Linked DNA regions of Cohaesibacter sp. ES.047. The protein of the gene in region 1 binds, or shares a complex with, the protein of each later gene. Links are inferred from orthologs where the notes say so. Each region holds a gene or a part of one and is shown on either strand. Other genes may lie near its edges. The genes, in order: uvrB and CPH65_RS23260.

Region 1 (3,523 bases):
AAGGCTTTCAGCGGAGGCGCAGATGAACTCCACCTTGTTCTTGGGCAAAACAGTCGCCAGATCGAGTGTGATGTCTTTTTTGTCCCGCCAGCCGACAGCCACCCAGGGATTGGACGGGGTGAACTGGAAAAACGGCTTGTTCGAAACAACCGTCACCTTGTCGGTCTTTTTCATTTCCTGCCGGAATTCATAAGCAGCGGAAAGACCGCCAAGACCTCCACCCAGTACCACTACATGCGTCATTTCTTCCTCCTAAATCCGGCTCCTCCTATATGCTGGCTCTTAAAACAGGAGCCAGCCCCAGCCAGATAATTAATACATATTCTAATATTAGAATGTTTTAATACACTAAACTATTGATCATTGGGCGAATGAACGCGGGGCCTTTTCCGAGCGTCCAAACGCAAGAGTTTTCTTTTGCACCCCCTTCTTATTCCCTATTTGTTCCCTTATATTGAGGACTCACGCGAACAACCAATCCCCGGACGGGCATCAGGGCACAAGAGCGACAAGCATGGCGTCAGACAAGCGGAATAAACCGGACAAGCGCAATCAACCGGGACTGGGTGAAGCACCGCAGGCATCCTTTGATGCGGTCCCGATGCCGGACTCGATCGCCGATTGGGCCGAAGACATCACCAAAACCGCCGAAGCAACGGCCTCTGATACGGCAAAGCCGAAAAGCCCGACCACCAAAAGCAAAGCAGCGACAAAACCCAAGCGCAGCCCAAAGAAGGATGAGCCGAAAGCCAGCGCCCGGGATCGCGCCGCCGGTGGTCTCAATCCTGTTGCCGGCCTCGATATCTCGCTGGAGAAGGCCGAGGAACTGGAACGGGTCACCAAAGAGCGCAAGAAGGCCCAGAAGAAAAAGCGCAAGAGCGATGATCGCTCCGGCGTCACAGAAACGGTGCGCGCGCTGGAATCGCTCATTGAGCATGGCCGCCCGGAATTCATGGATGCCGAACCCTGGCGACCCCACCGCCCGGAACGCCCGGAAAAGTCCGAAGGTGGTTTCTCCTTTGAACTCAAGACCGACTTCTCACCTGCGGGCGACCAGCCGACCGCCATTGCCGATCTTGTTGAAGGCATCAACGACGGCGAAGCAACGCAGGTGCTCTTGGGGGTGACCGGCTCTGGCAAGACCTTCACCATGGCGCACATCATCGAGAAGACCCAGCGCCCTGCCCTGATCCTTGCGCCCAACAAGACCCTTGCCGCCCAGCTTTATGGCGAGTTCAAGAGTTTCTTTCCCAACAATGCGGTGGAATATTTCGTATCCTATTACGATTATTACCAGCCCGAAGCCTATGTGCCGCGCACGGACACCTTCATCGAGAAGGAAAGCACGATCAACGAACAGATCGACCGTATGCGCCACTCGGCAACCCGCTCCCTGCTTGAGCGCGACGACGTGATCATCATCGCCTCGGTCTCCTGCATTTACGGTATCGGCTCGGTCGAGACCTACACTGAGATGAGTTTCAAGATCGAGGTTGGCGACGAAATGGATCAGAGCCAGCTGATGGCCGATCTCGTCGCGCTGCAATACAAGCGCAACGATATGGCCTTCCAGCGCGGCACCTTCCGGGTCAGCGGCGACAGCGTCGAGATCTTCCCGGCCCACTATGAAGACCGCGCCTGGCGCATTTCCTTCTTTGGCGACGAGATTGAGGAAATCAAGGAATTCGACCCGCTCACCGGCCAGAAGATGGACGAGTTGGAGATGGTCAAGCTCTACGCCAACTCCCACTATGTCACCCCCCGCCCGACCCTCAATCAGGCCACCAAAAGCATCAAGAAAGAACTGGTCGAGCGCCTTGAAGAGCTGGAAGCCCATGGGCGCTTGCTCGAAGCACAGCGGCTCGAACAGCGCACCCGCTATGACCTCGAAATGCTCGAAGCGACCGGCGTCTGCCAGGGCATCGAGAACTATTCGCGCTATCTGACAGGGCGGCTGCCGGGCGAGCCGCCGCCGACCCTGTTCGAATATCTCCCCGACAATGCCCTGATTTTTGTCGACGAGAGTCACGTCACCATCGGTCAGCTCAACGCCATGTACCGGGGCGACTTTCGCCGAAAAGCCACGCTGGCGGAATATGGCTTCCGCCTGCCAAGCTGCATGGACAACCGCCCCTTGCGTTTTGAGGAGTGGGACGCCATGCGTCCGCAGACCGTCGCCGTGTCGGCAACCCCAAGCAACTGGGAAATGGAAGAGGCGGGCGGCGTGTTCGCCGAGCAGGTCATTCGCCCCACAGGCCTCACTGACCCGATCATCGAAATCCGCCCGGCCAAGACGCAGGTCGACGATCTACTCGGCGAAGTGAAGGAAAAGGCCAAGGCCGGCTTCCGCACGCTTGTCACCACCCTGACCAAGCGCATGGCAGAGGACCTTACCGAATATCTGCACGAGCAGGGCGTGCGGGTGCGCTACATGCACTCTGATGTCGATACCATCGAACGCATCGAGATCATCCGCGATCTGCGCCTTGGGGCCTTCGACGTGCTCGTTGGCATCAACCTCTTGCGCGAGGGTCTCGATATCCCCGAATGCGCGCTCGTGGCCATTCTCGACGCCGACAAGGAAGGCTTCCTGCGATCGGAAACATCGCTCATCCAGACCATCGGTCGCGCCGCCCGTAACGCCGAGGGCAAGGTCATCCTCTATGCCGACCGCATGACCGGCTCGATGGAACGCGCCATTGGTGAGACCAACCGCCGCCGCGAAAAGCAGCTCGCCTACAATGAAGAACACGGCATCACGCCAACGACGATCAAGAAGAACATCGGCGACATTCTCGGCTCGGTCTACGAAAGCGACCATGTCACCGTGGACAAGGGCCTCGCGGAAGATGTTCAGGCCGGGATCGGGCACAATCTCGAGGCCCATATCGAGGATATGGAAAACCGCATGAAGGAGGCCGCAGCCAACCTCGAATTCGAGGAAGCGGCAAGGCTCAGAGACGAGGTCAAGCGTCTACGCGAAACGGAACTGGCCATCGCCGACGACCCTCTCGCTCGCCAATCGAGCGTCGAGGACAAGGCGGGCAGTTATGGCGGGGCCAAGAAGTATGGCACATCGGCCAACCTGCCAAAGAACAGCCGCATCAAGCAGCCCGATCTCGACGACATGGGCCCCGGCACCGACCGGACCAGACCCAAGGGTGCCAGCACCGCCTCAAGACCAAAGCGCAGAAAGAGTTGATCGGCGGAACACAGAAAACTAGTTCGACAAGTATACCATTTATGGGAGAGTGGTTGGATAGTACGAAGGCCTAAAAGGCTATCGGTACAGTTAGGAACAGAGCAGAAACACTCCTAGCTGTATGCCCTTGGAGTCCTCATGCGAATCAGGCAAAGTAAAAGCCGGTACATCTGAACCATGTACCGGCTTAACTGTAACCGCAGTCAGCTAGGCTGCGTCGTGAATTCACCACGCTATTTTGATGGAATGCGTGGGAGACGTCAATGCTTCGCTGGCTCTTTTCAAAAGGAAAAGCCAGAGAATGGCAACTATACACCCTTT
Region 2 (3,368 bases), 3.1 Mb from region 1 along the record:
GATGCGGCCGTCGGTGTTGAGCTTTCCTTTGTCATGCGATCCATGCACGACGAAACGACCTGCCTCGACGGGAACAAGTCCCTCAAGGGATTTGGTCACCCAGTCGATGTCCCCCAGTTCCTCGATCTTGAGGGGCAGCGCCATGGACAGGGATGAAAGCTCGGCCAAAGCAATCTTGTAGGTATCGCTTACCCCTTCTTCGGCCGGATAGAGCGACAGGGCCCAGAGACCGCGCTCCTCATCGATTTCGAAATTGGAGATGGCAAAGCCGTCTTCCTCGAATACGGCTTCCAGATGTTTGGCGGCGGCCTGAATTTCGTCGGCATTGCCTTCGGCATAGAGATATTGGGGCATAGATCAGCTCTCACTTGGCGTTATCCGCCTGTCGATAGCCTGTCCGGGCAACAAAGACAAGGTGTGACGGGGCTCAGTGCTTCTCGACAAAGGAATCCAGCACGCGCTTCACGCCGGTCTGGAACTGGATGGTCAGCTTGTTGCCCTCAACCGATTTCACTTCGCCATAGCCAAATTTAAGATGGAACACACGCTCGCCCACCTTGTAGCGGGCCGGGCCCTCGGACACGCTCTTGGCGACCAGTTCGCCCTCGATAACCGAAGACCCACGGCCCGGTTGGCGCGGGTTTTTCTCACGGCTGCGGTTGGCCTTGTTGGCCTGCATCCGTTTCCAACCCGGCGTCTCGTAGGAGCCTTCGAAGGGGTCGGAGGAACCAAACCGGCTTTTGCCATAGATCGAGCCGCCAACACCGGAGGCACCATAGCCGCCATAGGTGGATTGGCTCTCTTCGACATCCACATGCTTGATCGGCAATTCATCGAGAAAGCGCGAGGGGATGGAATTCTGCCACAGACCATGGATGCGCCTGTTGGAGGCGACATAGATCTTGGCCCGTTTCTTGGCGCGGGTGATGCCGACATAGGCCAGACGGCGTTCTTCTTCGAGGCCGCGTGTGCCGGATTCGTCCAAAGCGCGCTGATGGGGGAACAAGCCTTCTTCCCAGCCGGGCAGGAAGACGGTGTTGAATTCCAGCCCCTTGGCGGAATGGAGCGTCATGATCGAAACCGCATCGTTGCTTTCGCCTGCATCGCGATCCATGACGAGGGCAATATGCTCAAGGAAGCTGGGCAGGGAATCGAATTCCTCCATGGAACGAATGAGTTCCTTGAGGTTTTCGAGGCGTCCCGGTGCGTCGGGGGATTTGTCCTTTTGCCACATCTCTGTGTAGCCGGACTCGTCAAGAATGATCTCCGCCAGCTCGGTGTGTTTCATCGTCGGCAACTGGGTGCGCCAGTGGTTGAACTGGCCGAGCAGGGACTTCAGAGAATTGCGTGGGCGGGGTTTGAGATCCTCTGTGCCAACGATCTCGGTTGCCGCTTCCATCAGGGGGATTTCCTGATCGCGGGCAAGGGCATGGACTTGCCGCACGGTGGCGTCGCCGAGGCCACGACGGGGCGTGTTGACGATGCGCTCAAAGGCGAGATCATCAGCGGGCTGAACGAGCGCCCGGAAATAGGCGAGGGCATCGCGGATTTCGGCGCGTTCATAAAAGCGAGGGCCGCCGATGACACGGTAGTTGAGGCCCATGGTGATGAAACGGTCTTCGAACTCACGCATCTGGAAGGAGGCGCGCACGAGAATGGCGATTTCATTGAGCTCGTGCTGGCGCCGTTGCAGCGTTTCGATCTGATCACCGATGGAGCGAGCTTCTTCTTCCGAATCCCAGACGGAGGTGACGGTGACCTTTTCGGCTTCATCATCCTCGATCTGTGGATGCAGGGTCTTGCCCAGACGGCCTTCATTGTGCGTGATGAGATGCGAGGCGGCGGCAAGGATGTGGGCGGTTGAGCGATAATTGCGCTCAAGGCGGATCACCTTGGCTCCGGGGAAATCTTCCTCGAAGCGCAGGATGTTGTCGACCTCGGCGCCGCGCCAGCCATAGATCGACTGATCATCATCGCCGACACAGCAGATGTTGTGGTTTGATTGGGCCAACAGGCGCAGCCAGAGATATTGCGCCACGTTGGTGTCCTGATACTCGTCCACGAGGATATAGCGGAACTTGTTGTGGTAGCTTTTCAAGACGTCCGGATTTTCGCGAAACAGGCGCAAGCATTCGAGCAGCAGGTCGCCGAAATCGCAGGCGTTGAGGGTTTTGAGCCTCGCCTGATAGGCCGTATAGAGCTTGATTCCGTTGCCTTGGGCAAAGTGGAAGGCTTCGTCCTGTGGCACTTGATCGGGCGTGAGGCCCCGGTTTTTCCAGCCGTCGATCACAGTTGCGAGCTGGCGGGCGGGCCAGCGCTTTTCGTCGAGGCCATGCGCCTGAATGAGCTGTTTCATCAGGCGGATCTGGTCGTCCGAATCAAGAATGGTGAAATTGGACTTGAGGCCAACCAGTTCGGCGTGACGGCGCAGGATTTTGACGCCGATCGAATGGAACGTCCCCAGCCATTGCATACCCTCTACCGAACCGCCGATGAGCTTGCCGATGCGGTCTTTCATCTCGCGCGCGGCCTTGTTGGTGAAGGTCACCGACAGGATCTGCCAAGGTGCAGCGCGGCGCGTTGAGAGGATGTGTCCGATGCGGGTGGTCAACACCCGCGTCTTGCCTGTTCCCGCGCCAGCGAGCACCAGAAGGGGGCCGTCAAGGCTTTCCACGGCGTCCTTCTGTTCCGGATTGAGGCCATCCAGATAGGGTGTGGGCTGCATGCGCGCGAGCTTGGCGCGAATTCCTTCCTGATCATCTTCGTTCGATTCGAACGAGGGTGGCGGAGCTGGGGTGGCAAAGAGATCAGGCATATAGGGCGTTGGGTCCTGTTGGCGCAAAGAAGGGGATCGAGCCGGGTGAGCAGCGAATCCAATTGAAGAACATTATAGCAACAAATGTGGTTTGTCAGGGGCCAATCTGACGATTTTTCTCGTTGTTGGCATCTTCGCTTAGGACTTATCTGTGCTCTTCGACCTGAGAGTCAATGAGCATGTCGTTGAAAAACTTGAGGGCAGTCACCTGACGTGCCCAACCGATGATCCGTGTCTTGTCCAACGGGTCGAGAACGGCGAGATCCCCGCCTCCGGCCAGATCGAAGGCCTTGAGTGCCTGTTCGAGCGTGTCAAAATGGCTGATCGTGGGCGTGTCCTCGGCCAAGACACGGTCTTCCGGCGGGGCGTCCTGAGCGAGGGGCTCATAGAATTGTGAGACCGTGAGGGTCGAGACGAGATATTTGTGGGCTCCTTCATTGAGAAAAATGCCGCGCAATTCCAGTTGCCAGTGAAAGTATGAGCGGCCATGCAGGGCGATGGTGATGCCCGTGGCAATCGACACCGTAAGCAGAAGCGCGATGGAAAGCGCGTA

What was found.
Region 2: the proteins of uvrB (region 1) and CPH65_RS23260 are in contact, whole or in part, in a crystal structure (PDB 7EGT), measured with the Thermus thermophilus proteins. The link is inferred for Cohaesibacter sp. ES.047 from one-to-one orthologs. Residues at the interface, in WP_096411307.1 of Thermus thermophilus: Glu23, Leu25, Arg26, Asp27, Gly28, Glu29, Arg30, Phe31, Arg55, Glu326, Asp327, Phe328, Glu379, Ser382, Gln383, His398, Gly400, Arg401; in WP_096412145.1 of Thermus thermophilus: His654, Arg656, Phe657, Gln666, Asp668, Glu669, Lys680, Arg681, Leu682, Ser683, Lys685, Tyr686, Ala687.

Annotation. Positions count from the first base shown.
Region 1 is NZ_LT907844.1:1,914,960-1,918,482, reverse strand. The notes cover bases 200-3,402. They hold uvrB (excinuclease ABC subunit UvrB), read left to right. Parts: upstream 200-514; coding sequence 515-3,202; downstream 3,203-3,402. Other genes in these bases: CPH65_RS08785 (NAD(P)/FAD-dependent oxidoreductase), read right to left, coding at 200-243. Also shown: more of CPH65_RS08785, read right to left, coding at 1-199; CPH65_RS08775 (hypothetical protein), read left to right, coding at 3,504-3,523. UniProt on the Escherichia coli protein: The UvrABC repair system catalyzes the recognition and processing of DNA lesions. A damage recognition complex composed of 2 UvrA and 2 UvrB subunits scans DNA for abnormalities.
Region 2 is NZ_LT907844.1:5,017,053-5,020,420, reverse strand. The notes cover bases 122-3,169. They hold CPH65_RS23260 (ATP-dependent helicase), read right to left. Parts: upstream 2,816-3,169; coding sequence 428-2,815; downstream 122-427. Other genes in these bases: CPH65_RS23255 (chloride channel protein), read right to left, coding at 2,961-3,169; CPH65_RS23265 (50S ribosomal protein L11 methyltransferase), read right to left, coding at 122-354. Also shown: more of CPH65_RS23265, read right to left, coding at 1-121; more of CPH65_RS23255, read right to left, coding at 3,170-3,368. UniProt on the Escherichia coli protein: A helicase with DNA-dependent ATPase activity. Unwinds DNA duplexes with 3'-5' polarity. Translocates on single-stranded DNA with 3'-5' polarity. Initiates unwinding more efficiently from a nicked substrate than double-stranded DNA.